DNA from 2 places in the Anaerobacillus sp. 63XJN7_4_ISO-PGPR-S23-413 genome. Region 1 is predicted to be linked to the other one. Evidence: riboswitches for the same ligand, from Rfam matches in the RefSeq annotation. Region 1 holds a riboswitch; the other holds the start of a gene.
The links. Region 1 has a riboswitch for cyclic di-GMP ahead of AC0VYO_RS20460 (anti-repressor SinI family protein). Riboswitches for the same ligand answer to the same signal wherever they lie in the genome.

Region 1 (8,175 bases):
GTAATTCGGATCAAACTCAGCTCGTTCATACGTGTCAGTTCCGCCACCAAGTACATAGATTGCACGCGGCGTATCATGAGACCCCATTAAATTCATGAGCGCATGAAACGCCTCATCAGGGTAATCCTCCTGTACTGCCATCAACTTCTCATCTGTACTTGCTGCATTCCCATTTTTCAAGAAATCAAGAATAGCACCTTCGAAACGATAGTTCATCACGGAATCATATTGATCCCCAAGGAAGTATTTTGATGCGTCATCCCAGATCTCACCTAGAATCAGCGGCTCTTCCCCATCCTTCAGCGTTGCTCCGGCACCGGCCATTTCTTCAGATTTCAATTCATCACGGAACTCACGCCAGAATTCCATATCGACTTCATTTGCGACATCAAGGCGCCATCCGGAAGCCCCATTTGTTAACCATGATTTCGATGCAGAATCTTTGTCATACATAATGTAATCAGAAAATTTCTCATTGTTTAACTCACTATCATAATCAACTGCGTCTCCTTCAACGCTTTTGATTTCAGGAAGAGAATCATATCCCCACCACGCCTGATAGTCGTAGCGTTCCTTCCCATTCTCATCCTTCACTTTTTCATTTTTGATATTAAACCAGTTATGAAAGCCATATTCGTCATTAAACGTTTGGCCTTCTTTTTCAAGCTGTTTTCGTGCTTCTACTCTCGCATCTTTTTCACTCATGTCCTCGTCATTCATTAGGTCATAAATACGAGACCAATATTCATAAGCCCCAACGACATCGTACTTACTATAGCGATCAAAGTAGATGGAGTCATCCCCAACATGATTAAATACGCCATCCATAATCAGGTGCATGTCACGTTTTTCAAGTTCATCGGTAAATGCTTTAAATTCCTCAGGTGTTCCAAACATTGGATCAATCGTTTTCCAATCCGCTGCATCATATTTATGATTTGATGCTGCCTTCGCAATTGGATTTAAATAAAGGGTATTTACACCAAGGGATTGAATATAATCAAGCTTCTTTTGAATGCCTTCGATATCCCCACCAAAGAAATCGTTACTCCATATCTTATCTCCATCATAATCTGCACTGTCCGAAAGCCTTGGATTATCGGGAAGCTCTCCCCACTCCTGGTGCTCAATTGGTTCATGACCACGTGCGGTTTCCTTTGAATCATCGTTTTCTTCATTTCCATTATTAAATCGATCAGGGAAAATTTGATACACCACAGCTTCTTTCATCCAGTCTGGCGTTTCGTATCCTGGATCGAAGACCGTTAATTGATAAAGTTCAGCATTCGTATCAACTGCTTTTCCAGCCGCTCCTTGCTTCGTATCTTCTCCATACTCCGCTTTTGCTGAACCATCACGCACGATAAATTTATAGCCGTAAAGTCCTTTTTCTTCAGGCGTTACTTTCGCTTCCCAAAAATCTTTCCCATCATTTGTGGCTGCCTTCTCCATTGAGATCAGCTTGCTTGTACCCGTATTTTGATTCTTGATGTAGAGGTCGGCTTTCGCTACATCATCTTTCTTTGCTGCTAGACGTAGCGTCACCGTCTTTCCTTCTTTCACAGCACCAAACGGAGCACGATAAGCTTCTTCCCATGAGTTATGTAGAAGACTTGCCTTATTTACTGCACCATCTGACCCTTCAGCACTATAATCTGTGCTTACTTCTTTTGAATCGGCATTGAAAAAGAACGTGACGTCTGCCTTTTCAATGACGTTCAACTTTGCATTCTCTGCTGGATAATCGTCTCCCCATTTATCGCCAAGCACCACTTTATACTCATAATTCCCTTTTGGTACGCTTGTCGTAAAGGAATAGACATTATCAAATTGATCATCAGTCAGAAGCGCTGTTGACTGATCAGGGCTCCACTCTGCCCCTGCATCAATGGCAGGCTGGATCGAGCCAACAAGTCTAGGTGATTTTTCTTTTAGCGGTGTGTAAGTAGTTGAATCTGCAATCGCATGTGTTCCATCATGATAATAAAACGTTACTTTTGTTTTCTCATCCAGTGTTAATTTAAGATTGTTTCCACCATCACCATAGCTCTCTCCCCAAGATTGATTGATCGCTATTTTATATTCATAACTCCCTGCTGGAAGTTCACCAGAGAATTCATAAAACCCTCCTCCCATGGCTTCCATCTTTGTTTCCTCAGCTGTTGGATCCCATTCCTTTGAAGCACCGAGCTCGTCCTGCAAATCGCCAACAAGGGTGACAATTCGTTCGTCTTTCACCTCGCCAATCGTAAAGGTACTATTATCGCTACCATTTGGATTTAAAGGATCTTTCATCCATTCATCTCCCACGATAAATTTGTACTGATGAAGTCCATCGGATAGATCATCTATCGTTAACTCCCAGACGTCATCTACTTTCTCGAGTGGAAGTGCCCCTTCCTGCCAATTTGTAAAATCACCTGCAACAAGAATCGATTCTTCGCTCCCATCTCCTTCATAAATAAACGTAGCTGATGATCCGTCTATGACAGGACTAACTGCTGCCGCTTTCACTGCTCCAGGAATAGCTCCAGCAAGCAATTGAATCAACAGAACGACGACGAGTGACAGTGAAAATCTCCTTCGATTACCCCTTTTCATCCTTTTCCCCCTTGAAAATACGATTAGCGAAACCGTTTGCACAAAACCGTAAATTTCAGGAAACCGTTTGCAGTTATAAATAAAAAATAAGCTAACTGTTCCAAATCCAAGCAAACGCTTTCGCGATCTATTTTGCCACAGGATTTGGAAGTAATCAACTTATTTTTAGAAAATTTCATTATTTTTCGTACAGCTCGATCGGTAGACCATCCGGATCATTGAAAAAAGTGAACCGCTTCATTGTGAGCTCATCCACTCTTACATCTTCAATAGAAGATACTCCTCTTTCTGTTAGATGATTAACGGCCTTATCAAGGTCTAATACTTCAAAAGCGATATGTCTTAGTCCCTTTGCTTCAGGATAGCTTGGTCTTTCTGGCGCATTCGGGAATGAAAATAATTCAATTCTTGTATGATCTCCGACGGCAAGATCAAGTTTGTATGAATTTCGTTCTTCTCTGTAAGTTTCCTCGATAACCTTAAGACCGAGTGTATCTACATAGAACTTCTTTGATTTTTCGTAATCTCCGCAAATAATTGCAACATGGTGCACTTTAGTAAACATCTGCTTCACCTCACTTTAAACGATAAGCTGACAAATGAGCGTCGTCAATAAGAAACCCGAGCAGCTAGTCATTATAGCAGCGATTCCGCCCCATCTACATACATATCTGTCCCTGTTACATGACTGGATGCATCAGAAGCTAGAAAGTAAACGACGTCTGCCACCTGTTGTGGCGAACCTGGTTTTTGCTCAAGCGGATGACTTCCTTCAGGATATTCTACTGGAATTTCAATTTCTTCTACACTATCTTTTTTGTCTGTGTTTTGATCAATGTTCGTCTCGATTGCCCCAGGGCAAATGGCGTTTACGCGGATGTGATACTGTGCTAGTTCAAGAGCAGCCATTTTCATAAAGGCTACCTGTCCTGCTTTTGAAGTACTATAAGCAGACATGCCAAAGTTCGAAAAAGTCCGATTGCCATTTATGGAACTAGTAATAATGATACTCCCTCCATCTTCTTTCATATAAGGGATTGTATGTTTCACCATTAGAAAAGTACTTCTTAAATTTGTTTCAATCGTCTGATCCCACTCATCAACCTTCATTTCTTCAATCGGATTCAGTGTGCCATTAATTCCTGCATTGTTAAACAGAATATCAATGCGTCCCCATTTGTTAACAACTTGCTTCAAACCATATGTAACTCGTTCTTCATCGGCCACATCCACATCAAGGACAAACGCCTCTCCCCCGTTTTTTACGATCGACTCCTTCACTTGTTCTGCTCGACTTTCCTTCAAATCAAATAAGCAAACTCGAACGCCTTCTTTTGCAAAGCGTTTAGCTGCGGCTTCTCCAATTCCAGATCCACCACCTGTTATAACGGCTACCTTCTTCATATTTAGCACTCTCCTTTTTTCTGACTATTCCCGTCCACCTACTTTTTAGACAATTTTATATAAAAAAAGAGACCCGTTAAGGTCCCTATTGCTGGTTTTCAGTTTCATCATTCGGTTGCTTTTCAGTGTCGTCCATGTCCCCTTCATCCATGTTACCATCTTCATCTTTATCGCCTTCTTCTGAACCATCCTTATTCATTGTATCATCGTCTTCCTGATCAATCGTTCCATCGTCTTCGTTAACATTCTCTTCATCTTCTGGTGTATCTTCTTGCATTTCGGGATCTTCTACCGGTCCTTCTTCTTCATTTGCATTCGAACAAGCCGCAATACTCAGGGAAAGAAACATCGTCATCAGTAACAACATCCACTTTTTCATAGAAAAACCTCCATCGTTGTAATAGTCCTATTTTGACCATCTCAAGTGGATGTATGTATTTTCCTAACACCAAATTTAAAAAAAGCTATTTATTTACAAAAAAAGTCATATATTTTTGATATTTTTTACAAATTACAACACATTTCGTAGGTTTAATGGCCTATTATAATAGTAGGATTTTCATAAATATATGATGGATCGTACAAAGTATCCTCCAGAAAAGGGCAACCATTTTTGAAAAAAAGTGGGCGCAAAGTAAACAGATCTAAGGAAGCTTGTTGATAGAAGGCTTCTATGATGGCTGAACTACCTGGAAAGAGTTTAAGGAGGAGTTACATGGGCGTACATACGGAAGAAAATCTGGACGAGGAATGGATTAAATTAATGAAAGAAGCGAAGGAATTGGGCATCAAAATTTCTGAAATCAAAGCGTTTCTCAAAAATGAGGGAATGTAACCTGAACGAAAGCGGCGGAACGGACGCCGCTTTCGTTCTATTTACGGAACAATAACATACTGGTATAATTACATACAATCAAAGAATTTTGTCGAAGCATCGGAGGGATACACGTGATAGGTGAAGAAGTAAAGAAGTATCGTTTACGCAAAGGGTTATCTCTTTCAGAATTAGCGGAACGTGCGAATGTGGCCAAGTCATATCTGAGTTCAATTGAACGAAATATACAATCAAATCCCTCTATCCAATTCCTAGATAAAATATCTAATGTTCTTGATGTTTCGGTAGAGGTACTACTTCAGGGAGATGATCCTATTCATCAGAGTGAGTTAGACTCGGAATGGAAAAAGATCGTTAAAGAAGCAATGGAGTCTGGTATAAGTAAGGACCAGTTCAGGGAGTTTCTGGAGTTTAATAAGTGGCGTGCCAAACAGGGATCTGATCAATAAATTGTTTTTTTAAGAGCCGACATCTTCCAGTAGGCTCTTATCTATTTAGTTAACAGGATATATACCTAATAGCCGTGGATACACAATATGAAAGAATATAATGTTGAAGCCACGATTAATAAAATCCGTATTAAACCGGATTTAAAGTGATGAAATTTTAAAAGTAAGGCGATCAAAAAAAGAGACAAACCTATTTATACATTAGGATAACAAGTGGATCCATTTGAAATAGCATTCGCATTAATGGATTCACTTCTCCGATCCATCCATTTTGAACTCCACAATATGTGATAAATCCATCAAGAGCGTTAATCCATGCTAAATAAATAACAAAAAACTGCTCCTACGTTTTCCCTTTATTCATAATGAGACGATATATTTTGGTTTTGTATAATCTCCCTAAGTTCATCGTACATTTTCTGTTCATCTCGGATTATTCCTTTGATGTCTTGTTCTTTATTTTCAAGTCCGTGGATTTTCTCTAGAATAAAAGATAAATCGCACTTCCCTTTATATTCGTCATTGATGTAGAGTTTGGCGATCTGTTTATCAACCGCAATGATTTTAATCCTCTTCCCTAAAATATAAGAGACAAAAGTCCCTTCCCCTAATTTGATCACCATCATTCCTCCTTATTTTTTTGAGGAATTGATTAGAAAATCCTTCACTTCCTCCTTAGATAATCCCATTCTTCTTGCAATTGAAATAAGGGTCACCCATTCCTGATCCAATTTTTCGTCAGTATACGTTTTCATTCCCCATCCCCCTTATATAATTCAGCAATAAACGACATTAATAAAGAACGTTTTGTTCTTTATTTAGAATGTACATCTAATATAGTCTTATTTTGGAAGATTAAAAAGACTGAAAATTCTTTATATAAGGCTGTTACCAGCTTATAATCTTCTATATCCTACCAAATACTCTCTCGTTCTTAAATTTTAATTATTTTGTTCAAAGAGACTTTTAGAAAATTAATATAAAAACACGACATTTGTTCTGTTTACAGAACAAATTGTTCTTGATAAAATTAACACAATAAATAATGATAAAGTCGAGGTAAAGGGATGATAGGGGAAAAAATTAAACTTTATCGGAATCGTATGGGACTGTCTTTAACTGAACTCGCTAAACGGGCAGGGGTTGCCAAGTCTTATTTAAGTTCGATTGAACGAAATCAACAGGCTAATCCTTCTATTCAATTTCTTGAAAAAATAGCGGCAGAATTAAAGGTTCCTATGGAAGTGTTCATATTAGAAGAAGATCACGAGGAGCCGGCACTCGACACGGAGTGGAAAGAATTAATCGAAGAAGCGATGCGCTCAGGTATTACAAAAAAAGATTTCGCAGACTATTTAGAGTTTAAAAAGTGGCAACTCCATCATGGCAATGATGAATAAAACAACTACTTAAAATCGAATTTCTATTGAAATATGAAACTCCTGTCCACGAAGGACAGGAGAGAAAGTTCTTATTCAGCAGAGTTCTCAGAGTTTTCGTTAGCCGCTGGCTCTTCGGTGTTGGTTCCATTGTTCATAGAGTTATTGCCGTTCTCAGAATCATTTTCACCGCTGTTACACGCTGTGATTAACATTACAGCTACTAACGAAGTTGCAATTTTGAGCATGAATTTCTTGTTATTCATTTCCAAAATTCCTCCCTGAACTCGATAAGTTTTACCGCTATGTAGCGGTTGAGTAAATCATAGCAGGTAAAAAAGGGTATTTGTTAGAATTTACATAGTCTCTATGATCGTTTAACATTACATCAACATTTGAGTCATCATCGAGCCTCTACTAAAGTGAACTTCACACTCCAAAAAACCCCTATTTCCGTATAAATTACGGAAATAGGGGTTTGCTTGTCCTACTTCAATGCAAACATAATCTCGGCTTCAGCTGCAACTTCGCCGTCCACTGTTGCTGTTGCTTTACCTTTGCCGATCGGTCCTTTGATACGAATGATTTCAACTTCGAGACGAAGCTGATCTCCCGGTTTAACCTGTTTTTTAAAGCGACATTTGTCAATACCAGTAAAGAAAGCTAACTTGCCTTGATTATCTTCCTTCTTCAGCATCGCGACAGCACCTACCTGAGCAAGTGCTTCAACGATTAACACACCTGGCATAACAGGGTAATCTGGAAAATGTCCATTAAAGAACTCTTCATTCGCTGTTACGTTCTTAATACCAACTGCTCTTACTTCTTCTTCTACTTCAAGAATTCGATCAACGAGCAGAAAAGGGTAACGATGCGGGATAATCTTCTTAATGTCCTGACTATCTAACATAATTCATTCTCCTAACTGTTACTCTTCTTTTTTGACGATATCACTAATCTTTACCCATGTACTCTTCTTAAAGACGTCTGCAGGGCTTCCGTCTCCAATGACACCGTAACCGATCATCGCACCTGCTACAAGTGAAGCGACGAGCAATAGGGCAACGAGAAGAAGGCGTAGCCAGATTGGAATTAACCGAATCCTTGGCTTACGCTCTTTAATTTCTTTATTCTTATTCGTTTTTATGGCCTCTTCATTAGGAAGTTCCTTATGCTCTGAGGTCTGGTTCACCTTTTCATGGTTGTTCGCCATTATGATTACACCCTTACGAATAGTTTCCGTTCTAATTTAGACTAATTTTTTCTTTGCAATTTTGTCAATATGCTCAAGCATGAGGCCTGTCCCTTTTGCAACGCAGCTCATTGGCTCTTCGGCAATGAGTACAGGTACCATTAGCTCTTCAGCGAATAGCTGATCAATACCGTGAAGCAAAGCACCCCCGCCTGTCATGATGACACCACGGTCAATAATATCTGCTGAAAGCTCTGGAGGAGTTCTTTCAAGTACGCTCTTCGCGGCCATTACCATATGTGTAATTGGCTCCTG
Region 2 (8,175 bases), 1.9 Mb from region 1:
ATTCTCTTTGATGAGAAAATCGATGGATCTTTCCATTTCACCCCAGGACAAGCCTATGATGAGGCACCAAACGGCAACGATTCTTCCGTTCATTGGGATCTTGTTTTAATCCAACGTCCGGAATATGGTGGCGGGCAAATCTGGTTTGATGATGAGTTAATTCGCAAAGATGGCAAGTTTGTCCCTGAAGCACTTCAAGTGTTAAATCCAGAGAATCTAAAATAAAGAAGAGAAACGCATCCATTGGATGCGTTTTTTCGTACAGATGACCAATCACATTTTCAGTTCTTTGAATATAAATAAAGAAAACTACTTAAGACAGGAAGTGCCTTCCAATGGAAATACATTGTGATGGATGTACGAAGGAGATGAGAGACTGGGAAACCATTCATATGGTGAAGTTCGATAAATGGTATGTTGGTCATTTCAACTGTTTATTGAACTTGAAAAAAAAATTAAATCTCAATAGACCGATTAAGTGGGATAAACTAGAAGGAAAAAAGGATAACCAGAAAGACTCAGATGGAAAAACTGCAAATTAGATCGAGGGGCAAGAAAAGACGCTAATGAAACTTAGCGTCTTTTCTTGTGAAGAGGATATCTGATGTCTCTGCTTCTTATTCTCCGTTTTCTTCCATGTAGGATATTGCCTGTTCTGCATGGATCGCAAATGTTAGCGGCGTTTTTTTTATGTAGCCAGCTTTTTTAAGTTCGCTAATCGTGGCGCTCACTGTTTCTCTTGTGGAACCGATCATCGTAGCGATATCATAATGCGTTAACTTAATATCAATGGTTTGCCATTCATTTTTTCTTTTACCAAATTTTTCGCTGAGTTTCATTAAAAGCGATAGGATTCGATATTTTACACTTCTAAGCGCCAGGTTTTCACTCATTTCATAGATTTCTTTTAAACGAGATGAAAGAATTTCAATGAATTTTATGGCGAGCTTGGGGTTTTCGGAAATAAGTTCTTCAAATTGATCTTTACCGATGACGCAGACATATACGTCAGACATGGCTTCCGCATATACGGAATCATCATTGAGAGAGAAACTAGATGTTTCACCGAATATGTTGCCGTCTCCTAGAAGGTCAACAGTTAATTGTTTACCTGCAGCGTTAGAGCGAAAGAGACGTACTGTTCCTTTTTTTAAAAGGAAGAGGGCTTTCATCGGTTTTTCGGGCCCCAGTATGACCGTTCCTTTTTTTAAAGGTTGCATGTCACTTACACGATCAATTTGTATTAAGTCATTCATTTCGAGTTCTTCAAATAAGTTGATCTGAGATAACATTGTTAATTTATCTATTTTCATCACCTTCATTCATGTCAAAGTAGTTGTACTCCGTAAGTTAGCTTACATCATTTTATCTATTTTATCACTTATACTAGACTATGTTAGGAGGTTAGATGTCTAACATGGAACAGATTACATTATTTACGATTACAAGTTGTATCGATTGTTATAAAATGAAACAGCATCTAAAGGTAAAAAGCATCCCGTTTGAAGAAGTCAATTTAATGGAACAGCCGGATCGACAGGATGAACTCATTAAAGTTGCTGGGGAATTTGTTGTACCTTTTCTTGTAGGAGGAAAGGAAGCTCTTTCTTTGGAAGACCTTTAATAGCCAAGCAATAATGAGAGGAATAATATAGAGCACGCATTAAATAAGGTGTTACGAATGCTAGATTCACATCTCCAATACTTTTCCTGTTATTAGAGGAAGAGAAAACAATTGTTGGATACAGAGGACATTCTCCTAACGACACAGGACTTTAAAGATATATTAAATGTTCTCTTCGAAACAGGAATATGTCTTTAAATGTTTAATTTAGTTAAAACTAGGGTAAAACTTTATGTTCATAAATTATAAAGATTTTGGGGAGGAACTTATGGTACAACAATCCATTCAATTAAACGAATTACGAAAACAATTGCTTCATGCTTATGAAGTAACACGCACAATGACGAACACCTTAGTGGAACCACTTGAAACGGAGGATTTCACTATTCAATCGATTCCAGATGTAAGTCCTCCCAAATGGCACATGGCCCACACAACGTGGTTTTTTGAAACGTTTATTCTGAAAGAATACTGTGAAAATTACAAGTCGTTTCACGAAGAATTCGAATACTTATTTAACTCTTACTATGAAAGTGTAGGAAGTTATTTCCCTCGCCATGCAAGAGGCTTGCTGAGCAGGCCAAGTATAGATAAAGTTAGAAGCTATCGATCTGATATTGATGAAGAAATGGTTACTCTTATTCAAGAAATTGACGATAGTAAACTTCACCAAGTTGCTGATTTAGTAGAAATCGGATTGAATCACGAGCAACAGCATCAAGAGCTTTTAATGACAGACATTAAATATAATTTTTCCATTAATCCATTGAAACCCGTCTACCGTTCACTTGAGGTTAATTCTAAAGAAAAAGCTACACCATTAGAGTGGATCTCATTTAAGGGAGGGCTGATTGAAACGGGTATAAATGAAGATGATGGTTTTTCTTTTGATAATGAACGTCCAATACATAAATCTTGGCTTGAGCCATTTAAGTTAGCGACTAGAACAGTAACGAACGGGGAATATCTTGCGTTTATTAAAGCTAGTGGTTATAAAGAAGCGACCTACTGGTTATCAGATGGTTGGGCAACAGTAAAGAAAGAAAATTGGCAAGCACCGTTGCATTGGGTTGAAAAGGATGGGGAGTGGTATACCTTTACGCTTCATGGGTTAGTTCCACTAAATTTAGAAGAACCTGTTACACATATTAGCTACTACGAAGCTGAAGCATATGCAAGCTTTGTAGGTAAAAGACTTCCTTCTGAGTCCGAATGGGAACTTGCAGTTCGCGATCAGCCGATTGCGGGTAATTTTGTTGAAGATGGCATCTATCATCCCGTCGCATCGGTCAAGAAAAATGAAGGTATAATTAAAAAAGCCTATGGAGATGTGTGGGAATGGACGAAAAGTCCTTATATGCCTTACCCAGGTAATAAACCGCTTGACGGGGCGTTGGGCGAGTATAATGCAAAATTCATGAGCAGTCAGATGATTCTAAGAGGCGGATCATGTGTTACCTCCGTAACTCATATTCGCCCGACCTATCGAAATTTCTTTGGTCCAGATAAACGCTGGCAATTTACCGGCATTCGTCTTGCAGATGATGAGCTATGATAAAAACTTCGCCAAGTATTCAGCTAGTTGATCTTTTGCCAGAACAATCTGATCGACTTCAAGAAGTTTTAAAGGGATTGACAGCTCCTAATAAGAAGCTTGAGCCTAAATTTCTTTATGATCAATATGGATCTGAGCTATTTGAAGAAATCACACAGCTAGAAGAATATTATCCGACTCGAACGGAACTTGGAATAATGGAAGAGTCTCTTGATGATATTCTTGCTTACATTGGCGAAGAATCTAGGGTTATTGAATTTGGAAGTGGGGCAAGTCGCAAAATCAGACTTCTTCTTGAATCTGGATTGATTCAAGAATATAGTCCTATTGATATATCGAAAACATTTTTGAAAGAGTCTGCAGCACAATTGGCATTTGATTATCCTAACATTAAAATTACTGGTATTGTTGCGGATTATACAAATGCCTTTCATCTGCCGGAACATCTGCTTGATCCTTCTAAAAAAAATACGGTCTTTTTTCCCGGTTCTACAATCGGTAATTTTGAGAAGCAAGAAGCAGAAAGGTTTTTATCAAGAATTTCGAGTACACTATCAAGTAATGATGGATTATTAATTGGAGTTGATCTAAAGAAATCACCATCTCTTCTGCATCGTGCTTATAATGATAGCAAGGGAGTAACTGCAAAGTTTAATTTAAACATGCTTCGTCATTTGAATCTTTCGTTAGGGGCGAATTTCTCCCTAGATCAGTTTGAGCATTACGCCTATTATAATGCTAATCTGGGAAGGGTTGAGATGCATCTTGTCAGTATGCTAGAGCAAATGGTGACCGTTGGTGATCAACATATACATTTTGAGAACCATGAAACGATTCATACGGAGAATTCCTATAAATATAGTCTAGAGGAATTTAAACTGTTAGCAGAGAATTCAGGTTTCACATCAATGAAAACATGGACTGATCAAGAACAGCTTTTCAGTTTGCACTATCTTAGTGTGAAATAACGTAAGCTTTCTTACAGACATTCAATGATTATTTCGATATAATTGTTAATGAAGATATAGGTGAAGGAGAGATAATCATGAAGAAGATTGAAACAGCTGATTCTTATCAGTCATTCATTAACAATAATGACGTATCCATTCTAAAATATGAAGCTAACTGGTGCCCGGATTGCAAGCGCCTTGACTTTTTTATTGATGATATAATGAATGCTCATCATGAAAAACAATGGGCTCAAATCGATATTGAACAATTCCCTGAAATTACAGAGGAAAATGATGTTATGGGTATTCCGAGCCTTCTTGTCTATAAAGACGGCAAAAAGATTGGTCACTTGCATAGTGCGAATACCAAAAATCCAGATCAGGTGAAAGAATATTTAAGTCAATTCTAAACAAAAGAGAAGGTTGCGAAGGCAACCTTCTTTTATTTTGTTAGAACATATTCAATGGAGCCGTCGATTAATGAATGAACAAATGCAACTGTATATCCAATGCTAAGGTAAGTAGAAAGTGTCTCACTACAATGGGGATGTAATGGTTCTGTTGGGGCATGAAGACTTTTATACATGGTTTTTACGGTACTAGAGGTGGGTTCACAACGAAGTAGTACAACATGTTTGCCGCTCCAGGCGGTACTAATATGATTTCTCTGCATATCACTCTTCCTTTGTGAAAAATATATTCAGGGAATACAGTTAGGATATGAGTGAAATCCTAGGATGTTAGAAGTAGAAATGAAAATTTAAAAATATTTTGAATTTTCATCAGATAACTGGTATATTAGTAGCATATAACGTCAAACTTCTCGATAATCGCATTTATTCACTAAAAAGTTGTGTGTTTTGTAAGTTTAAGGTCGGAATGTGTCATTTCTGAATTCTCCAGACAAGGGCAAACCATCCTAAAGGGTGGGACGCAAAGACACAGGTCTAATGTTGGTTCTCCAACGATGACGGCTGGTCCTCCTGGAAAACCCAAGAAGGAGGAGAAAAGAATGACCATGGCGAAACCTAAGCCTAAGAAGGTACTTGATCAAGAATGGGTTATTCTCATGAGGGCTGCCAGGGAACTTGGATTGAAGAAAGAAGAGGTACAGGCATTCTTAAGACAAGACAAAAACCGACATCTATGAATATACATAAATGAATGACGACCTTTAAGGTCGTTTTTTTGTGATAAGCTTTGATGAAAGCAAATACGGTGTGAAATGAATAATCCTTGACTTTAGGGCAATATTTTTTGTATCATATGTCATATCAATTGCATACATAAACCATACTAACTATGAAGGATAAATAGTAGTCAGAATAACCTTGACTTTAGCGATTCGGGGACGGTGGAAGCCCGAACGAGGTCTGATGAAACGGCAGTCTGGAGTTACGTTTCTCAAAGTGGATGCCTTATTTGCATCAACTAGGGTGGAACCGCGGGTGCATAAGCTCTCGTCCCTGGACATTTTTTGTCCATGGATTGGGAGCTTTTTATATTGATTGAGAAAAAAGGAGAGAATGACATGACAATTTCAATGGATCAGATCGTTTCAGTATCAAAGCACAGAGGATTTATTTTCCCTGGTTCTGATATTTACGGTGGACTAGCAAATACGTGGGATTATGGACCACTTGGTGTAGAACTTAAGAAAAATATTAAAGATGCATGGTGGAAGAAGTTTGTTCAAGAATCACCTTATAACAGTGGTCTAGATGCCGCCATTCTAATGAATCCAAAAACGTGGGAAGCTTCAGGTCATTTAGGTAATTTCAATGATCCTTTAATTGATTGCAAAAGCTGTAAAACACGTCATCGTGCAGATAAATTAATTGAGGACGCTCTTTCTACTGATGAAGAGGACATGATTGCAGACGGCCTTTCATTTGAAGAAATGGAGCGTTTGATGAAAGAAAATCATATTACTTGCCCTGAGTGTGGCAGTGAAGATTTCACAGAAATTCGTCAATTTGATCTTATGTTTAAAACCCATCAAGGTGTAACTAAATCGAGCACGAGTGAAATTTACCTTCGCCCAGAAACGGCGCAGGGAATCTTCGTAAACTTTAAAAATGTTCAACGCTCTATGCGTAAGAAAGTGCCTTTTGGTATTGCGCAAGTTGGAAAAAGCTTCCGAAATGAAATTACACCAGGTAACTTTACATTCCGTACTCGTGAATTTGAACAAATGGAGCTTGAATTCTTCTGTAAGCCAGGTAACGAATTAGAGTGGCATGAGTATTGGAAAGAGTACTGCAAAAACTGGCTTCTAAATCTTGGTGTAAAAGAAGATAGCATCCGACTGCGTGAGCATGCAGAAGATGAGCTGTCGCATTATAGTAATGCAACAACTGATATCGAGTACAAGTTCCCATTTGGCTGGGGCGAACTTTGGGGTGTTGCTTCACGAACAGATTACGACTTAAAGCAGCATATGGAACATTCCAATGAAGATTTCACTTATCACGATCAACAAACAGGGGAGAAGTATGTGCCTTATTGCATTGAGCCTTCACTTGGTGCTGACCGCGTCACTCTTGCTTTCTTGATTGAAGCATATGAGGAACAGGAGCTTGAAGATGGCACAACTAGAAGTGTGATGCACTTCCATCCAGCGATCGCTCCGTTTAAAGCTGCTGTATTCCCTCTATCTAAGAAGCTTTCTGAAGAAGCGCGTGCTGTTCATGCGGAACTTTCGAAATACTTTATGGTTGATTATGATGAGGCTGGCTCAATTGGTAAACGTTACCGTCGTCATGATGAAGTTGGTACACCGTACGCTATTACATTTGATTTTGATTCTGTTGAAGACCAACAAGTGACGATTCGTGACCGTGACACAATGGAACAAAAGAGAATGCCGATTTCTGAACTGAAAAGCTTTCTTGAAGAAAAAACACAATTTTAATGTAGGAAGCCGCTCAAAATACGAGCGGCTTTTCTTTATATTGAAGAATAACAATGATTCTTATTGATCGTTTACCCACGAGATTAAGCTAACTTGTTGTATAACTAATAAGGAGTGAATAGTAAGTGAAGATTCTATGGGATTTTGATGGCACATTATTTGATACATACCCTGCTTTTACAAAAGTAATGAAAGAATTAGTTTCTAAAGATGTAAAGGAAGAAGATATTTTAAAAGAGCTAAAAGTGTCTTTTCGTCATGCAACGGAAGTGTTTCATTTAACTGAAGAACAAATTAAAACGTTTCGTGAAATGGATAATGCTTTGTCACCAGAAGATAAACCACCATTTCCAGGTTTGAAAACAATTCTTCAAAAAGCTGAATTAAATGTCATTATGACTCATAAACCGCGTGAAGAGGTGATCACGATTTTAAAGTATTTTAATATGGAGCATTATTTCGCTGATCTTGTTGCCGGAGATGATGGATTTCCACGTAAGCCTGATCCTGCTTCCTATCACCATTTGAATAACAAGCATCAGCTTGATCTTGCCGTTGGTGACAGAGTACTCGATATTCTTCCTGCTAAAGAAGTGGGAATGAAAACGTGTTTATTTCAGAATGATTCTTCAGGCGCTGATCTATATGTTACTAATTATGAGGACTTGAAAAACCTGTTATGGCCATCTTCGTAAAAAGCTTTTTATGGCCATTTAAAAGTTGAAGTCCTTCATATTCATATGTGATAATACACATATGAATATGAAGGGGATGGTTTTGCCGTGGATAAAAAACTTCGGTTTATTTTAATTACATTCTTATTAGGTGTTTTTCTAGGCGCGCTTGATTCAGGGATCGTTTCTCCTGCCTTAACAACGCTTATAGAAGATCTTGGCATCGATTTGAAATGGACAGTTTGGGTCGTTACAATCTATACACTTGTTTATGCGGTTAGCATGCCGATTGTAGGAAAACTTGCTGACTTATTTGGAAGAAAGCGTATTTTTCTTGCTGGGATTACATTATTTGCACTAGGTTCCCTTCTTGCGGGATTTAGTCAATCACTGCCTGTTCTATTAGCAGGGAGAGCGATTCAAGCCCTCGGTGGAGGGGGAATCATACCAATAGCGAA

Region 2: linked by a shared signal. The riboswitch ahead of AC0VYO_RS11065 (anti-repressor SinI family protein) and the one ahead of AC0VYO_RS20460 (anti-repressor SinI family protein) in region 1 are both predicted to bind cyclic di-GMP.

Annotation. Positions count from the first base shown of each region.
Region 1 covers NZ_CM149688.1:3,970,196-3,978,370, forward strand. Annotated here, with positions in the region: gene AC0VYO_RS20440 (alpha amylase N-terminal ig-like domain-containing protein) at 1-2,601, opposite strand, end outside; gene gloA2 (SMU1112c/YaeR family gloxylase I-like metalloprotein) at 2,780-3,166, opposite strand; gene AC0VYO_RS20450 (SDR family oxidoreductase) at 3,238-4,005, opposite strand; gene AC0VYO_RS20455 (hypothetical protein) at 4,091-4,384, opposite strand; cyclic di-GMP riboswitch class I at 4,598-4,698, shown strand; gene AC0VYO_RS20460 (anti-repressor SinI family protein) at 4,721-4,840, shown strand; gene AC0VYO_RS20465 (helix-turn-helix domain-containing protein) at 4,954-5,289, shown strand; gene AC0VYO_RS20470 (DUF5658 family protein) at 5,480-5,617, opposite strand; gene AC0VYO_RS20475 (hypothetical protein) at 5,646-5,909, opposite strand; gene AC0VYO_RS20480 (anti-repressor SinI family protein) at 5,922-6,044, opposite strand; gene AC0VYO_RS20485 (helix-turn-helix domain-containing protein) at 6,357-6,689, shown strand; gene AC0VYO_RS20490 (hypothetical protein) at 6,761-6,916, opposite strand; gene fabZ (3-hydroxyacyl-ACP dehydratase FabZ) at 7,156-7,578, opposite strand; gene AC0VYO_RS20500 (DNA-directed RNA polymerase subunit beta) at 7,597-7,881, opposite strand; gene mreB (rod shape-determining protein) at 7,918-8,175, opposite strand, start outside.
Region 2 covers NZ_CM149688.1:2,044,506-2,052,680, forward strand. Annotated here, with positions in the region: gene AC0VYO_RS11025 (aminopeptidase) at 1-225, shown strand, start outside; gene AC0VYO_RS11030 (hypothetical protein) at 336-542, shown strand; gene AC0VYO_RS11035 (Crp/Fnr family transcriptional regulator) at 618-1,292, opposite strand; gene AC0VYO_RS11040 (glutaredoxin family protein) at 1,409-1,624, shown strand; gene egtB (ergothioneine biosynthesis protein EgtB) at 1,893-3,179, shown strand; gene egtD (L-histidine N(alpha)-methyltransferase) at 3,176-4,147, shown strand; gene AC0VYO_RS11055 (thioredoxin family protein) at 4,225-4,539, shown strand; gene AC0VYO_RS11060 (hypothetical protein) at 4,572-4,802, opposite strand; cyclic di-GMP riboswitch class I at 5,028-5,116, shown strand; gene AC0VYO_RS11065 (anti-repressor SinI family protein) at 5,142-5,279, shown strand; gene AC0VYO_RS11070 (glycine--tRNA ligase) at 5,661-7,043, shown strand; gene AC0VYO_RS11075 (HAD-IA family hydrolase) at 7,169-7,738, shown strand; gene AC0VYO_RS11080 (MFS transporter) at 7,826-8,175, shown strand, end outside.